3 regions of the Kitasatospora sp. NPDC094028 genome follow, and region 2 is predicted to be linked to each of the others. Evidence: riboswitches for the same ligand, from Rfam matches in the RefSeq annotation. Region 2 holds a riboswitch; each other region holds the start of a gene.

Region 1 (4,697 bases), on a different contig from region 2:
CGACAGGGGCGGCCGCGGCCGTGCCCCGCTGGAGCAGGATCGGAGCCGAGGACGTGGTGGACGCAGCGAAGGAGCCCGTCGAGCCGGCCGCGTCCGAGTCCGGGGCGCCCGGGGCGTCCGGCACGGCCGAGGGGCCCGGGGCGGCGGAGGTGGCCGGGGAGACCGGCGCGGCGGCGGAGCGGGCGGTCGAGAAGCTCGACCGGCCGCTGCCCGAAGGGGTGCGCCGGCGCGTGGTCGGGCTGGCCTCGGACGCGCTCGGCGGGCTGCCGGCGGCCGAACTGCCGCAGAGCCTGCGCCAGTACGCGAAGTTCACCCCCGCGCGGCGGGCCAAGTACGCGGCGACGGCCCTGGCGGCGGCGCTGGAGTCGGAGCCGGCCTTCCGGGTGCGGATAGCGGAGCGGCTGCGGCTCGGCCAGCCGGACCTGGTGAAGGCGCTGGAGTCGGGCACCGTGCCGGGCGCCGCCGACCCGATGGACGTCGCGGCCGCCGCCTACCTGGTGCGTTCGGCCGGGTGGAGCCGGCTGGTCGCGGAGGCGGGCGAGGAGGCCGAGCGGGCCGGGGCCGAGGGTGCGGCCGCGGAGTCCGCGCGGCTGCTGGAGAAGCTGCAGGCCGAGCTGGCCGAGCTGCGGGCCACCGCCCGCGCGGACCTGGACCGCCAGCGCGCGGAGTCCGAGGAGGTCCGGCGGGAGGCCGAGTCGCTGCGCAAGAAGGTGCGGTCGCTGGAGAGCGACACCCGCCGGGCGCAGGCCGAGGCGCGCCGGCTGGCGGGGGAGCTGGAGTCCGTGAAGGCCCAGGCGGCGGCCGAGCGCGGCACCGCGGAGAGCGAGGCGCGGCGGCTGCGGCACCGGGTCTCGGAGCTGGAGAACGCCGCCGAGCAGGGCCGCCGTTCGGCCCGCGAGGGGCGCAGCGTGGAGGACATGCGGCTGCGGCTGCTGCTGGACACGGTGCTGCAGTCGGCGCAGGGGCTGCAGCGGGAGCTGGCGCTGCCGGTCTCGCAGATCCGCCCGGCGGATCTGGTGGAGGCGGTGGTGCCGGGGGCGGCCTCGCCGCACGACGTGGCCAGGCGGGGTCTGGCGGACGACGATCCGGCGCTGCTGGACCAGCTGCTGGCGATCCCGCAGGTGCACCTGGTGGTGGACGGCTACAACGTGACCAAGACCGGCTATCCGACGCTGCCGCTGGAGCAGCAGCGGATCCGGCTGCTGGGCGGGCTGGCGATGCTGGCGCAGCGCACCCAGGCGGAGGTCACCTGTGTGTTCGACGGCCAGGACCTGGACGTTCCGGTGATCATGGCGCCGCCGCGCGGGGTGCGGGTGCGGTTCAGCCGGACCGGGGAGACGGCCGACGAGCTGATCCGCCGTCTGGTGCGGGCCGAGCCGCAGGGCCGTCCGGTCGTGGTGGTGTCCACCGATCGGGAGGTCGCGGAGGGCGTGCGGAAGGCGGGCGCGCGCCCGGTGGCCTCGGTGCTGCTGCTGAACCGGCTGGCCCGGCCCTGACCCGGGCCGGAGGGCGTGATGCCTGGTCAGCGCCCGGATGGCGGTCATGTGCGGATCTGGTGAAGTCAGCGTCGGAGGCCGGTTTCACGCCATTGGGGGGTTGGCGAAACGCAGAGATCTTCACTAGGGTCTGGCGTCAAACCTATTTTCCGGATTCTCACTCGTACAGGTGAGTCCGATGGAAGAAGGAGCCGGTCTCTTGGCCTCCCACCGCCGTCCGAAGCAGCCGAGTCGCGCACGGGTCTCCGTGCTCACCGCTGCCGCTGCGACCGCGGTCGCCCTCTCGGCCCAGGTGGGCGCGCACGCCGCGCCCCAGCCCAGCAAGGACCAGGTCAAGGAGCAGATCGACCAGCTCCAGACCGAGCAGGAGCAGGCCGCCGAGAAGTACAACGGCGCCAAGGAGCGGGCCGACCAGCTGCGCAAGCAGTCGGACCAGCTGCAGGACCAGGTGGCGCGCAGCCAGGACCAGATGACCCAGCTGAAGTCGGGTCTGGCCGAGGTGGCCGGAGAGCAGTACCGCACCGGCGGCATCGACCCGTCCGTCCAGCTGATGCTCTCCTCCGACCCGAGCGGCTACCTGCAGAAGGCGTCCAGCGTCCAGCAGGCCAGCAACAGTCAGGCCGAGGCGCTCAAGGGGCTGCTGGACCAGCAGCGCCGGCTGGACCAGCAGAAGACCGAGGCGGCCGCGGTGCTGGCCTCGCTCGACTCCACGACCAAGGACCTGAACCAGGCCAAGGCGGACGTCAACCAGAAGCTGAAGGCCGCGCAGGACCTGATGAACTCGCTCAGCGCCGCCGACCGTGCCGCGCTGAAGGCCCAGCAGGCTCAGGTGGACCGGGCCTCGCGCGGCTCCGACCGCCCGGACATCGGCCCGCTGCCGCAGGCGAGCGGCTACGCGGGCGTCGCGGTGGCCAAGGCGATGAGCAAGCAGGGCTCGCCGTACCAGTGGGGCTCCACCGGGCCGAGCACCTTCGACTGCTCGGGCCTGATGGTCTGGGCGTACGGCCAGGCCGGCGTCTCGCTGCCGCGCACCTCGCAGGAGCAGGGCAACGTCGGCACCCGGGTGCCCTCGCTGGACCAGGCCCAGCCGGGCGACCTGGTGGTCTACGGCAGCGACCGGCACCACGTCGGGATGTACATCGGCAACGGCATGGTGGTGCACGCGCCGCACACCGGTGACGTGGTGAAGGTGATGAAGGCCGACGCGATGCCGATCAACACCATCCGCCGGGTCTGACGCCCGCGGGGCCGACGGACCGGCAGGCCGCAGGGCCGCTCCGAACGCTTGTGACACCCGCCACCCCTCGTTCCGGGGGGTGGCGTTCGGCTGTGACCGCCCGGCTGGCCGATTCGTGAAATCCGATCAGCTATGCGTGTGGACGTGATCACCTTCGGTCATTTTCACAGAAGAACTTCGGCATTCTTACGTCTTTTTTCTGACAAGGATTTGAACGGATCACGGTCCAGTTACTAGGGTCATGACCCGAACCACCGCACTGTCGATCACCCAGCCTGGGTGGCGGCGGTGGTTTCCGTCGAGTTCGCGAGACAGCGGGGCAGGTCGAAGCGACTGCCCGACAGGGGAGCCCAGTGGTCGGGGGCGCTGTGGAGCGGAGCCGGGGAACCACGTTCCTCCGGGGTGAATCGGCGCCAGGTCGGCCGATGGAACGGCCGTGAGGCGTCGTAGGGCATGCTTCCGGCCCGAACCCGTCAGCTCACCCGGTAGGCGGACGTAGGAAGAAGGAGCCCGCCTTCGTGGCGTCCCATCGTCGTCCCAAGCCCGCCGGCCGCGCCCGCGTCTCGATCCTGACCGGCGTCGCCGCCGCTGCCGTCGCCCTGTCCGCACAGGGCGCGCACGCCGACCCGCAGCCGACCAAGGACCAGGTCAAGGAGCAGGTCGACAAGCTCAACGAGCAGGCCGAGCAGGCGACCGAGAAGTACAACGCCTCGCAGGAGAAGCAGCAGGAGCTGCAGAAGCAGGTCTCCGGCCTGCAGGACAAGATCGCGCGGCAGCAGGGCCAGGTCACCGACCTGCAGGGCGGCCTCGCCGAGATCGCCGGCGAGCAGTACCGCAACGGCGGCATATCGCCCACCGTCCAGCTGATGTTCAACTCCAGCCCGGACACCTTCCTCAGCCAGGCCGGCACCCTGAACCAGGTCGGCGGCACCCAGAAGAACCAGCTGAAGGAACTCCAGGACCAGCAGCGCAAGCTCGACCAGGACCGCAACGAGGCCCAGGGCAAGCTCAACGAGCTGGAGTCCACCACCAAGCAGCTCAAGTCGGACAAGGAGGAGGTCCAGGGCAAGCTCAAGGCGGCCCAGGACCTGCTCAACACGCTGACCGAGCAGGAGCGCCAGCAGCTGGCCGCCGCCGAGGCGAAGGCCGCCGCCGACGCCAAGGCCAAGGCGGACGCCGCCAAGCCCGCGCAGTCGACCCCCGACCGCGCCTCGCGCGACAGCAGCCGCAGCGACCTCTCCGCCCCGGCCCCCGTGATCGCCCCCGGCAGCTCGCACGGTGCCGCGGCGCTCCAGTACGCCGCCTCCAAGCTCGGCAGCCCGTACGTCTACGGCGCCACCGGCCCGGGCTCGTTCGACTGCTCCGGCCTGATGCAGTGGGCCTTCAACCAGGCCGGCGTCTCGCTGCCGCGCACCTCGCAGGAGCAGGCCGGCGCCGGCACCCGGATCGGCTCCGACCTGTCCCAGGCCCAGCCGGGCGACCTGCTGATCTTCTTCGGCGACGCCCACCACGTCGGCATCTACGCCGGCAACGGCCAGGTGCTGCACGCGCCGAAGCCGGGCGCCGTGGTGCGCTACGAGGCGGTCTCCAACATGCCGCTCTCCTCCATCGTGCGGGTCTGATCCCGCGCAGCCTCCGTCAGGCCCGGTCTTCCCCAGGGGAGGCCGGGCCTGCGGCTTTGCCGGCGGCTCGTCCTGATGTCCGATTAGGGGGCGAATATTCGGACCGGTGGGGGTTTGGACTCGATTGCCCGGACTCGCTAACGTCTGCCACCGGACCCCCGCTCCAGAGCCGCCCGTTCCGGTGCGGCGGCGGGGCCGCGCCGCAGGATTGGAGCCGCCGCCGCCATGCCCGTGCATCGCCGTTCCCAACTGCTCGCCCGCGCGCTGGTGCTGACCGCGGCCGCCACCACCGCCCTCGGGGTGGCGACCGCCGGCTCCGCGCAGGCCGCCCCCGGCGGCCCG
Region 2 (4,697 bases):
GAAGGCGTTCACCCCGCGCCGGGTGGCCGAGTTCGAGCCGCGGGTGCAACAGCTCACCGACCGACTGATCGACGGCTTCGCGCAGCGCGGTTCGGCGGACCTGATCCACGAGTTCGCCTTCCCGCTCCCCATCTACGCGATCTGCGACCTGCTGGGCGTGCCGGCCGAGGACCAGGACGACTTCCGGGACTGGGCCGGGATGATGATTCGACACGGCGGCGGCCAACGCGGCGGCGTGGGGCGGGCGGTGAAGCGGATGCGGGCGTACCTGCTGGAGCTGATCCACCGCAAGCGGGCGGACCTCGGGGACGACCTGATCTCCGGCCTGATCCGGGCGAGCGACCACGGCGAGCACCTGACCGAGAACGAGGCCGCGGCGATGGCCTTCATCCTGCTGTTCGCCGGTTTCGAGACGACCGTGAACCTGATCGGCAACGGCACGTACGCGCTGCTGCGCAACCCGGAGCAGCGCCGGCTGCTGCAGGAGTCGGTGGCCCGCGGCGAGAGCGGGTTGCTGGAGACGGGGATCGAGGAACTCCTGCGCTACGACGGGCCGGTGGAGCTGGCGACCTGGCGGTTCGCGACGGAGCCGCTGTCGATCGGCGGGGTGGACATCCCGGTGGGCGATCCGGTGCTGGTGGTGCTGGCGGCGGCGGACCGCGATCCGGCCCGGTTCGCCGACGAGAACACCCTGGACCTGGCCCGGGCGGACAATCCGCACCTGGGCTTCGGGCACGGCATCCACTACTGCATCGGCGCCCCGCTGGCCCGGTTGGAGGGGCGGGCCGCGCTGGCCACGCTGCTCTCCCGGCTGCCGGATCTGCGGTTGGCCGAACGGCCGGAGGAACTGCGGTGGCGGGGTGGCCTGATCATGCGGGGTCTGCGTGAACTTCCGGTCGAGTTCACCCCTGAGATCCGGTCACCTCATGCGCGTTTTGAGACCGCACCACGCTGACGCGCCGTCGCCGGTACGCCGTTGGCGCCGGTGTGAACACGCATCAATCCGGACAAAGCGACGCCGTTGGTAGGCGATTGATCACATGCCGTGATTTCTGTGTGATATCGGTGATATGAGCTTGTGATCGACCTGATGATCTGTCTAGTCTCCCTGGAGTTCGCAGCTGCGGACCTCGTGCGCGGAACGCCGAATCCTGCCCGCCGCGCCACGGGAAACCGACCAGACCCTGGGCAGGGGCGGGGGAACCAGGTTTGTTGCCGTTCCTCCACGGCTTGGGGTGAAGCCGCCCGAGCGGGATCGTCTCCGCGCACGGCGGCCGGGCCACCTCCCGGTCCGAACCCGACAGCTCACCTCGCAGGCGTGCGGAGAGGGACCCTTCATGCTGCTCGTTGGATCTGGCCGTCACCGCCGCCGCACCCAGGCCGAGAAGGTCATCGCCGTCGCCGGTGTGGCCGGTGTCGGGCTCGCGCTGCCGCTCCTCACCGCCGGCGGCGCCGTCGCCGCCCCGGCCTCCAGCTGGGACTCCGTCGCCCAGTGCGAGAGCGGCGGCGACTGGAGCATCAACACCGGCAACGGCTTCTACGGCGGACTGCAGTTCACCTCCAGCACCTGGAAGGCGTACGGCGGCACCGCCTACGCGCCGCAGGCCAACCAGGCCAGCCGGGCGCAGCAGATCACCGTCGCCGAGAAGGTGCTGGCCTCGCAGGGGCCGGGCGCCTGGCCGGTCTGCTCCCAGAAGGCCGGGCTGAGCAAGGGCGGCGCGGCCGCGTCCGTCGACGACTCCTCGGACACCCAGGCCCAGTCGGCCCCGAAGACGCAGGCTCCGAAGGCGCAGGCCCCGAAGGCGCCCAAGCCCGCCGCGAAGCCGGCCCAGCCGTCCGCGCCGAAGCACGCCGCGCCGAAGCAGGCCGAGAAGCCGGTCGACCAGTCGGCCCAGCAGTACGTCCCGAAGCACGCCGCCCCGCGCGCCGACCAGGCCCCGTCCGCGCCGACCGGCCACGACTACACCGTCCGGGCCGGTGACACGCTGTCGAACATCGCCGCCGCCCAGGGCGTGTCCGGCGGCTGGCAGGCGCTGTACCAGCACAACCAGTCGACGGTCGGCGGCGACCCGAACCTGATCATGCCCGGTCAGGTGCTGCACCTCGGCTGACCGGCCGTACCGGAAGGGGGCCGGCCGCACCGGCCCCCTTCGTCCGCAATCGCCCCGATCCGGGCGGACGGGCCGGGTCGCGCAGGTGAACTACCGGTGGGTAGTGGGGCCACACGCTGAGACGGAACCGAGGCCGACGTGGCCCCGCCGGTCCGGGCGGTTAGGCTCTGGTCGTAACGACTCCGCAATCGTCCGGCCGACAGTCACCACCCCGTCAGCCGGACCCTGCTTCCGCAAGGAGATGCCTCGTGCCGTCCATCGATGTCGTCGTAGCCCGTGAGATCCTCGACTCGCGCGGCAACCCCACGGTCGAGGTCGAGGTCGGCCTCGACGACGGCAGCACCGGCCGTGCCGCCGTCCCCTCGGGTGCCTCCACCGGCGCCTTCGAGGCGCTGGAGCTGCGCGACGGTGACAAGAACCGCTACTTCGGCAAGGGCGTCGAGAAGGCCGTCCTGGCCGTCATCGAGCAGATCGGCCCGGAGCTCGTCGGCTACGACGCCACCGAGCAGCGCCTGATCGACCAGGCCATGCTCGACCTGGACGCCACCCCGGACAAGTCCTCGCTCGGCGCCAACGCCATCCTGGGCGTCTCGCTGGCCGTCGCGCACGCCGCCTCCGAGGCCAGCGACCTGCCGCTGTTCCGCTACCTGGGCGGCCCGAACGCGCACGTCCTGCCCGTTCCGATGATGAACATCCTCAACGGCGGTTCGCACGCGGACTCCAACGTCGACATCCAGGAGTTCATGATCGCCCCGATCGGCGCGGAGTCCTTCTCCGAGGCCGTCCGCTGGGGCGTCGAGGTCTACCACACCCTCAAGGGCGTGCTGAAGGAGCGCGGCCTGTCCACCGGCCTCGGCGACGAGGGCGGCTTCGCGCCGAACCTGGACAGCAACCGCGAGGCCCTGGACCTCATCGTGGAGGCCATCGAGAAGGCCGGCTACGTGCCCGGCCGCGACGTCGCGCTGGCCCTGGACGTCGCCTCCTCCGAGTTCTACGAGGACGGCGCCTACCAGTTCGAGGGCAAGGCCCTCTCCGCCGCCGAGCTCATCGAGTACTACGCCGAGCTGGTCGAGGCCTACCCGCTGGTCTCCATCGAGGACCCGCTGGACGAGTCGGACTGGGACGGCTGGAAGGCCATGACCGTCAAGCTGGGCGACAAGGTCCAGCTGGTCGGCGACGACCTGTTCGTCACCAACCCGGCCCGCCTGGCCCGTGGCATCGAGACCGGCACCGCCAACGCCCTGCTGGTGAAGGTGAACCAGATCGGCTCGCTCACCGAGACCCTGGACGCCGTCGAGCTGGCCCAGCGCAACGGCTACCGCTGCATGATGTCGCACCGCTCCGGCGAGACCGAGGACGTCACCATCGCCGACCTCGCCGTCGCCACCAACTGCGGCCAGATCAAGACCGGCGCCCCGGCCCGCTCCGAGCGCGTCGCCAAGTACAACCAGCTGCTGCGCATCGAGGAGATCCTCGACGACGCCGCCGAGTACGCCGGCCGCGGCGCGTTCCCGCGCTTCCGCCACGAGGGCTGACACCGCGAGGCCGAGCGCCTCGGCAGTGCACGCCTGACCGGTGCCCCGCCGTTCACCCCGTAGGGTGGACGGCGGGGCACCGTCGCGACCAGGAGGGGACACCGGAGATGGCTGGCTGGAGGATTCCGGGCTTGGCGGCCCGTCCTCGGTTCACGAGCCGGGCGACCGTCCTCGTCCTGGTGCTCTGCTCACTGGTGGCGATCCTCGCCTACCCGACGCGGCAGTTCATCTCGCAGCGCGCCGAGATCTCCGCCCAGCGGGCGAAGGCCGACCACGCGCGTCAGCAGGTCGAGCAGCTGCGCCGGGACAAGGCCCGCTGGCAGGACCCGGAGTACGTCAAGGCGCAGGCCCGCGCCCGGCTGCACTACGCGGTGCCGGGGGAGACCCCGTACATCGCGGTGGACCCGGCCGGGAAGCAGCCCGCGGCCCAGCCCTCCGCGACCGACACCGCCTCCCCCGGAGGCACGGCGGCCGGCCCGGTGAAGGCCGCCAAGCCCTGGTACGCCGGCATCTGGGACTCGGTGGACGCGGCCGACACCGCCGCGGCCGCCCCCGCCAACCCCCGTCCGACCCCATTGCCACCCGCTGGAGACACCTCCCCCCATGACCACTGAGAACCACCCCGCCGTCTCCGACGCCGACGTCGCGGCCATCGCCGCCCAGCTCGGCCGGGTGCCGCGCGGCCTGCGCGGTGTGGCGCACCGCTGTCCCTGCGGCAACCCGGACGTCGTGGAGACCGCCCCCCGGCTCCCGGACGGCACGCCGTTCCCCACGCTCTACTACCTGACCTGCCCCAAGGCCGCCTCGCTGATCGGCACCCTGGAGGCGGAGGGCGTGATGAAGGAGCAGTCCGCCCGGCTCGCCGAGGACCCTGAGCTGGCCGCCGCGTACCAGAAGGCGCACGAGGACTACATCGCCCGGCGCGACGCCATCGAGGTGCTGGAGGGCTTCCCGAGCGCCGGCGGCATGCCGGACCGGGTGAAGTGCCTGCACGTCCTGGTGGGCCACTCGCTGGCTGCCGGGGAGGGCGTCAACCCGCTCGGCGACGAGG
Region 3 (4,697 bases), on a different contig from region 2:
AGCTGGAGCGCCGGGTCGCCGCGCACCTCGGCTTCGAGAACGTGCTGACCAGCGTCGGCCAGGTCTACCCGCGCTCGCTGGACTTCGAGGTGCTGACCGCCCTCGTCCAGCTGGCCGCCGCGCCGTCCAGCCTGGCCAAGACCATCCGCCTGATGGCCGGCCACGAGCTGGTCACGGAGGGCTTCAAGGAGGGCCAGGTCGGCTCCTCCGCGATGCCGCACAAGATGAACACCCGCTCCTGCGAGCGCGTCAACGGCCTGGCGGTCATCCTGCGCGGCTACGCCTCGATGACCGGCGAGCTGGCCGGCGACCAGTGGAACGAGGGCGACGTCTCCTGCTCGGTGGTGCGCCGGGTCGCGCTGCCGGACGCCTTCTTCGCCTTCGACGGCCTGCTGGAGACCTTCCTGACCGTCCTCGACGAGTTTGGCGCCTTCCCCGCCGTGATCGAGACCGAGCTGGACCGCTACCTGCCGTTCCTCGCCACCACCAAGGTGCTGATGGGCGCGGTGCGCGCGGGCGTCGGCCGGGAGACCGGGCACGAGGTCATCAAGGAGCACGCCGTCGCCTCCGCGCTGGCGATGCGCGCCGGCGCCCGGGAGAACGAGCTGCTGGACCGGCTCGCCGCCGACGAGCGGATCCCGCTGGACCGGGCCGCGCTGGACGCGCTGCTGGCCGACAAGCTGTCCTTCACGGGCGCGGCCGGGGCGCAGGTCGCCGAGATCGTCCGCCAGGTGGAGGCCGTCGCGGCCGCGTACCCGGCGGCCGCCAAGTACGCGCCGGCCGACATCCTTTGACGCTGGATCAGGTCTCCTGCGAGGGCCCTGCCGCCGTTCCGGTGGCGGGGCCCTCGTGCGTCCGGGCGCGGCCGGGGTCGAGCGGCGGGGTGGTGGTGCCGCATGGCCACTCGCAGTTCGGCTCGGCCACCGGGTGCTCCGCCGGGCCGTCCGGGGCGAGCACGTTGCCGCGGACCGTGGCGAAGGCGATCAGGCCGCCGGCGGCGAGCAGGCCGGCACAGATCAGCATCGCGGTGCGGAAGGCGGAGTCCACCGAGGACGGCACCCGGTAGGCGTCGCCGCTCAGCCCGGCCAGCGCCGGGAGGGCGGCGACCGCGAGCAGGCCGGCCGCGCGGGCGGCGGCGTTGTTGACGCCGCTGGCGATGCCCGCGTGCCGGACCTCGACGGCCGCCAGCACCGTCGCGGTCAGCGGCGCGACCAGCAGCGTCATCCCGCAGCCCATCACCGTGACGGCGGGCAGCACGTCCAGCCAGTAGGAGGAGCCCGGGCCGGTGCGCAGCATCAGCAGCACCCCGGCGGCGCACAGCAGCGGGCCGATGGTCAGCGGCAGCCGCGGGCCGATCCGCTTGCCGAGCCGCCCGGCGCGGGCGGACAGTGCGAGCATCAGCACCGTGATCGGCACCAGCGCGAAGCCGGATACCAGCGGCGAGAACCCGGCCACGATCTGCAGCTGCACCACCAGCAGGAAGAACACCCCGCTGAACGCGGCGTAGACGCACAGCGTGACCAGGTTCACGGCGGTGAACAGCCGGGCGGAGAACAGGCCGAGTGGCAGCATCGGGTCCGGCGTGCGGCGCTCGACCACCAGGAAGGCGGCCCCGAGCAGCAGGCCGAGCGCGCCGGAGATCCAGACCGTGGGGGACAGGCCCTCGCCGGCGGCGGTCAGCGCGTAGGTGAGCGCGCCGAGGGCGAGCGCGGCCAGCAGCGCGCCGGTCACGTCGAAGCGGCCGCTCGCGCTCTCGTCCCGGCTCTCCGGGACGAACCGGGAGGTGACCGCGATCACGGCGGCGGCCAGCGGCAGGTTCAGCAGGAAGATCCAGCGCCAGCCGGGGCCGTCCACCAGCCAGCCGCCGAGGAACGGCCCGACCGCGGCGGACACGCCGCCCAGGCCGGACCACAGGCCGACCGCCGGCGAGCGGTCGTCCGGATGGAAGACGGCCTGGAGCATGGCGAGCGAACCGGGGGTCAGCAGGGCGCCGCCGATGCCCTGGACGGCGCGGGCGGCGATCAGCACCTCGATGTTCGGCGCGGCGGCGCAGGCCGCGGAGGCGGCGGCGAACCAGACCACGCCGAGCAGGAACACCCGGCGCCGGCCGTACCGGTCGCCGAGCGCGCCGCCGAGCAGGATCAGCCCGGCGAGGGTGAGCAGGTAGGAGTTGAGCGTCCACTGCAGGGACGCCAGCGAGGCGCCGAGATCGGCGCCGATGCGCGGCAGCGCGACGTTGACGACCGTCCCGTCGAGCATCGCCATGCTGGAGCCGAGCACCGTCGCCAGTAGTACCCAGCGACCCTGCGCGGTGCCCAGGCGCAGGGTGCCGGCCTCGGAGGTGGCCACGGTCCGATCCTGGGCCCCCGGGGGCGTGCGTGACAAGGGTCACCGGGCGGTGTGTCGACGGCGACGCGGGGTGTCCGGGCGGCTGCGGTGCGTGGCCGAGTTCGGCGCAGGGTCGTGGATCAGTGGCGCCCGGTGAATGGATTGTGCACGCACGGTACGGCAGCTCGTGCGGAGGGTCACCGGCGGCCCCCTGCGGGCCCGTCCTTCGGGAGATCGACATTGCTTCACCCGAACGGATGGGTTTTAGTTCAGCGACCGCCCGGCCAGCCCGGACGGATCCGCCGGGTGGAACGCCGAGTCCTGCCGCTGCCCGGTGGCTCGCACTGAACTCTGTACGGCAGGAGCGGGGGACCCACAGGTAAGTCGCCGGACCAGTGATCCGCGCCTCGACGCGCGGACGGCCAGGGCCGGCTTGGGGTGAAGCCGCACATGCGGCCGGGCAACTCCAGCCCGAACCCGACAGCTCACCTCGCAGGCGTCGGAGAGGACACTTCCATGCCTGCTCAGGCTCGTCGTATCACCCTGCCCCGCGCCGCCCGGATCGGCATCGCCACCGCGGTCACCGGGGTCTCCTTCGCCCTCCCGCTGGTCACCGTGGTGAGCGCCCAGGCCCACACCGCCCCCGCCGCGCACCACGTCGCCGCCGCCGCGGCCGTGGCCCGGCCGGCCGCCCCGGCCGCCGCTTCCGCTGCCGCCGCGGACGAGAACTACCGGGTCGTCAGCGGTGACACCCTGTCGAAGATCGCCGACGCCAAGCACGTCCAGGGTGGCTGGCAGGCGCTGTACGAGCGCAACCACGCGGTCGTCGGTGCCAACCCGAACCTGATCTTCCCGGGCCAGCAGCTCGTCGTCGCCGGCCACGCCGCGGCGCCGGCCGCCCCCGCTGCGCCGGCCGCCCCGGCCGCTCCGGCCGAGAAGCCCGCCGCGCCGGCCGCCAAGCCGCAGGCCTCCTCGGTCTCGCAGGACCGGCTCCAGGTCACCACCGAGGCCGCCAAGCCGGCCGCCAAGGTGCAGACCCAGGTTCAGACCGCCGCCCCGGCGCAGGCCGTGACCGCCGCTCCGGTCGCCGCCACCTCCGGCTTCGTCGCGCCGCTGGCCAACCCGGTGCTGGGCGAGGCCTACGGCGTCGCCGGCTCGATGTGGGCCTCCGGCCACCACACCGGCCAGGACTTCGTCGCCTCCACCGGCACCCCGCTGCGCGCGGTCGCCAACGGTGTCGTGGTCAAGGCCGGCAACGGCGGCGCCTACGGCAACGAGGTCGAGATCAAGCTCGCCGACGGCCACTACGCGCAGTACGCGCACCTCTCGGTGATCGGCGTGTCGATCGGTCAGACCGTCACCGTCGGCCAGCAGCTCGGCCTGTCCGGTGCGACCGGCAACGTGACCGGCCCGCACCTGCACTTCGAGATCCGCACCGGTCCGGAGTACGGCTCGGACATCGACCCGGTCGCCTACCTGCGGGCGCACGGCGTCGCGCTGTAACCCTTCCGGGGTTCAGGAACCACCGCCGGTGCGGGGCGAATCGGCCCTCCGGGATGGTCATGTCGGGTGACCGCTCGACCGGATGACCGCCGCACCGGTGGACATGGGCGCGGGACACGCCCAGGCCGGCCCGGCTTCGCGAGACCTTCCTCGCGGAGCCGGGCCGGCCGCTTTCGCGTTCGAGGAGGTCGAACGTGGCGTCAACCCCGGTGTTCCGCACGGTGGCCGGGGCGGGCGGACGGTCCGGGGGCGCGCGATGCTGTCGGGTGGTCAGCGCCCGGCCGGTCCGGCGGGCGGGAACGTCCGGGTGGAGGAGGCCGGATGGCCGTCCGCAGTGGGGGCGCGGTCGCGGTCGCCGTGCTGGGCACCGGCGGCGGGCCGGACGGGATCGTCGCAGAGGCCGTGAACCCGCTGAACGCGCTTCGGGGGGTGGGGAGTTCGGGTGCGGGGGCGGCGGCCGGAGCTGTACGCGCGGCTGGGGCGGGTCGTGCTGGAGGACGCCGTCGAGCGGTGACTACCCGCGGTGTACGGGCAGGCCGTACTCGGCGGCGGTGAGCAGCTCGTGCACCCGGTGGCCGAAGTCCTCGGTGTCGCGGGCGGGTCGGGGGAAGACCAGGCGGACGTCGTGGTGGCCGTCCGGGTGGTCCAGGCGCAGCACCAGGCCGTGGCGGTCCAGGGCGAGCGGGCGGACCTCGGGGCGGCGGGCGAGCAGGGCCGGGTCGAGCAGGCGGGTGAGGACGGCGAGCGCGTCGGGGTGCTCGTCGGCGAAGTGGGTGAGCAGCGCGGCCTCGTGGCCGGCCAGCGGGTCGGGGGTGGCGAGGGCGAGGTCGGCGGCGGTGAGCGCGCCGGTGCCGTACGGGGTGGCG

The links. Region 2 has a riboswitch for cyclic di-AMP ahead of ACPC54_RS41490 (transglycosylase family protein). Riboswitches for the same ligand answer to the same signal wherever they lie in the genome.
Region 1: another riboswitch for cyclic di-AMP. It lies ahead of ACPC54_RS01015 (C40 family peptidase); the one in region 2 lies ahead of ACPC54_RS41490 (transglycosylase family protein).
Region 3: another riboswitch for cyclic di-AMP. It lies ahead of ACPC54_RS27605 (peptidoglycan DD-metalloendopeptidase family protein); the one in region 2 lies ahead of ACPC54_RS41490 (transglycosylase family protein).

The regions. Positions count from the first base shown of each region.
Region 1 is NZ_JBMVFA010000001.1:228,209-232,905, forward strand. Features, by position in the region: gene ACPC54_RS01005 (NYN domain-containing protein) at 57-1,496, shown strand; gene ACPC54_RS01010 (C40 family peptidase) at 1,696-2,733, shown strand; cyclic di-AMP (ydaO/yuaA leader) riboswitch at 3,088-3,241, shown strand; gene ACPC54_RS01015 (C40 family peptidase) at 3,252-4,355, shown strand; gene ACPC54_RS01020 (C40 family peptidase) at 4,581-4,697, shown strand, end outside.
Region 2 is NZ_JBMVFA010000069.1:2,252-6,948, forward strand. Features, by position in the region: gene ACPC54_RS41485 (cytochrome P450 family protein) at 1-955, shown strand, start outside; cyclic di-AMP (ydaO/yuaA leader) riboswitch at 1,166-1,333, shown strand; gene ACPC54_RS41490 (transglycosylase family protein) at 1,338-2,111, shown strand; gene eno (phosphopyruvate hydratase) at 2,360-3,646, shown strand; gene ACPC54_RS41500 (FtsB family cell division protein) at 3,778-4,260, shown strand; gene ACPC54_RS41505 (DUF501 domain-containing protein) at 4,232-4,697, shown strand, end outside.
Region 3 is NZ_JBMVFA010000022.1:34,996-39,692, forward strand. Features, by position in the region: gene purB (adenylosuccinate lyase) at 1-794, shown strand, start outside; gene ACPC54_RS27600 (MFS transporter) at 802-2,349, opposite strand; cyclic di-AMP (ydaO/yuaA leader) riboswitch at 2,661-2,842, shown strand; gene ACPC54_RS27605 (peptidoglycan DD-metalloendopeptidase family protein) at 2,845-3,831, shown strand; gene ACPC54_RS27610 (DUF2470 domain-containing protein) at 4,346-4,697, opposite strand, start outside.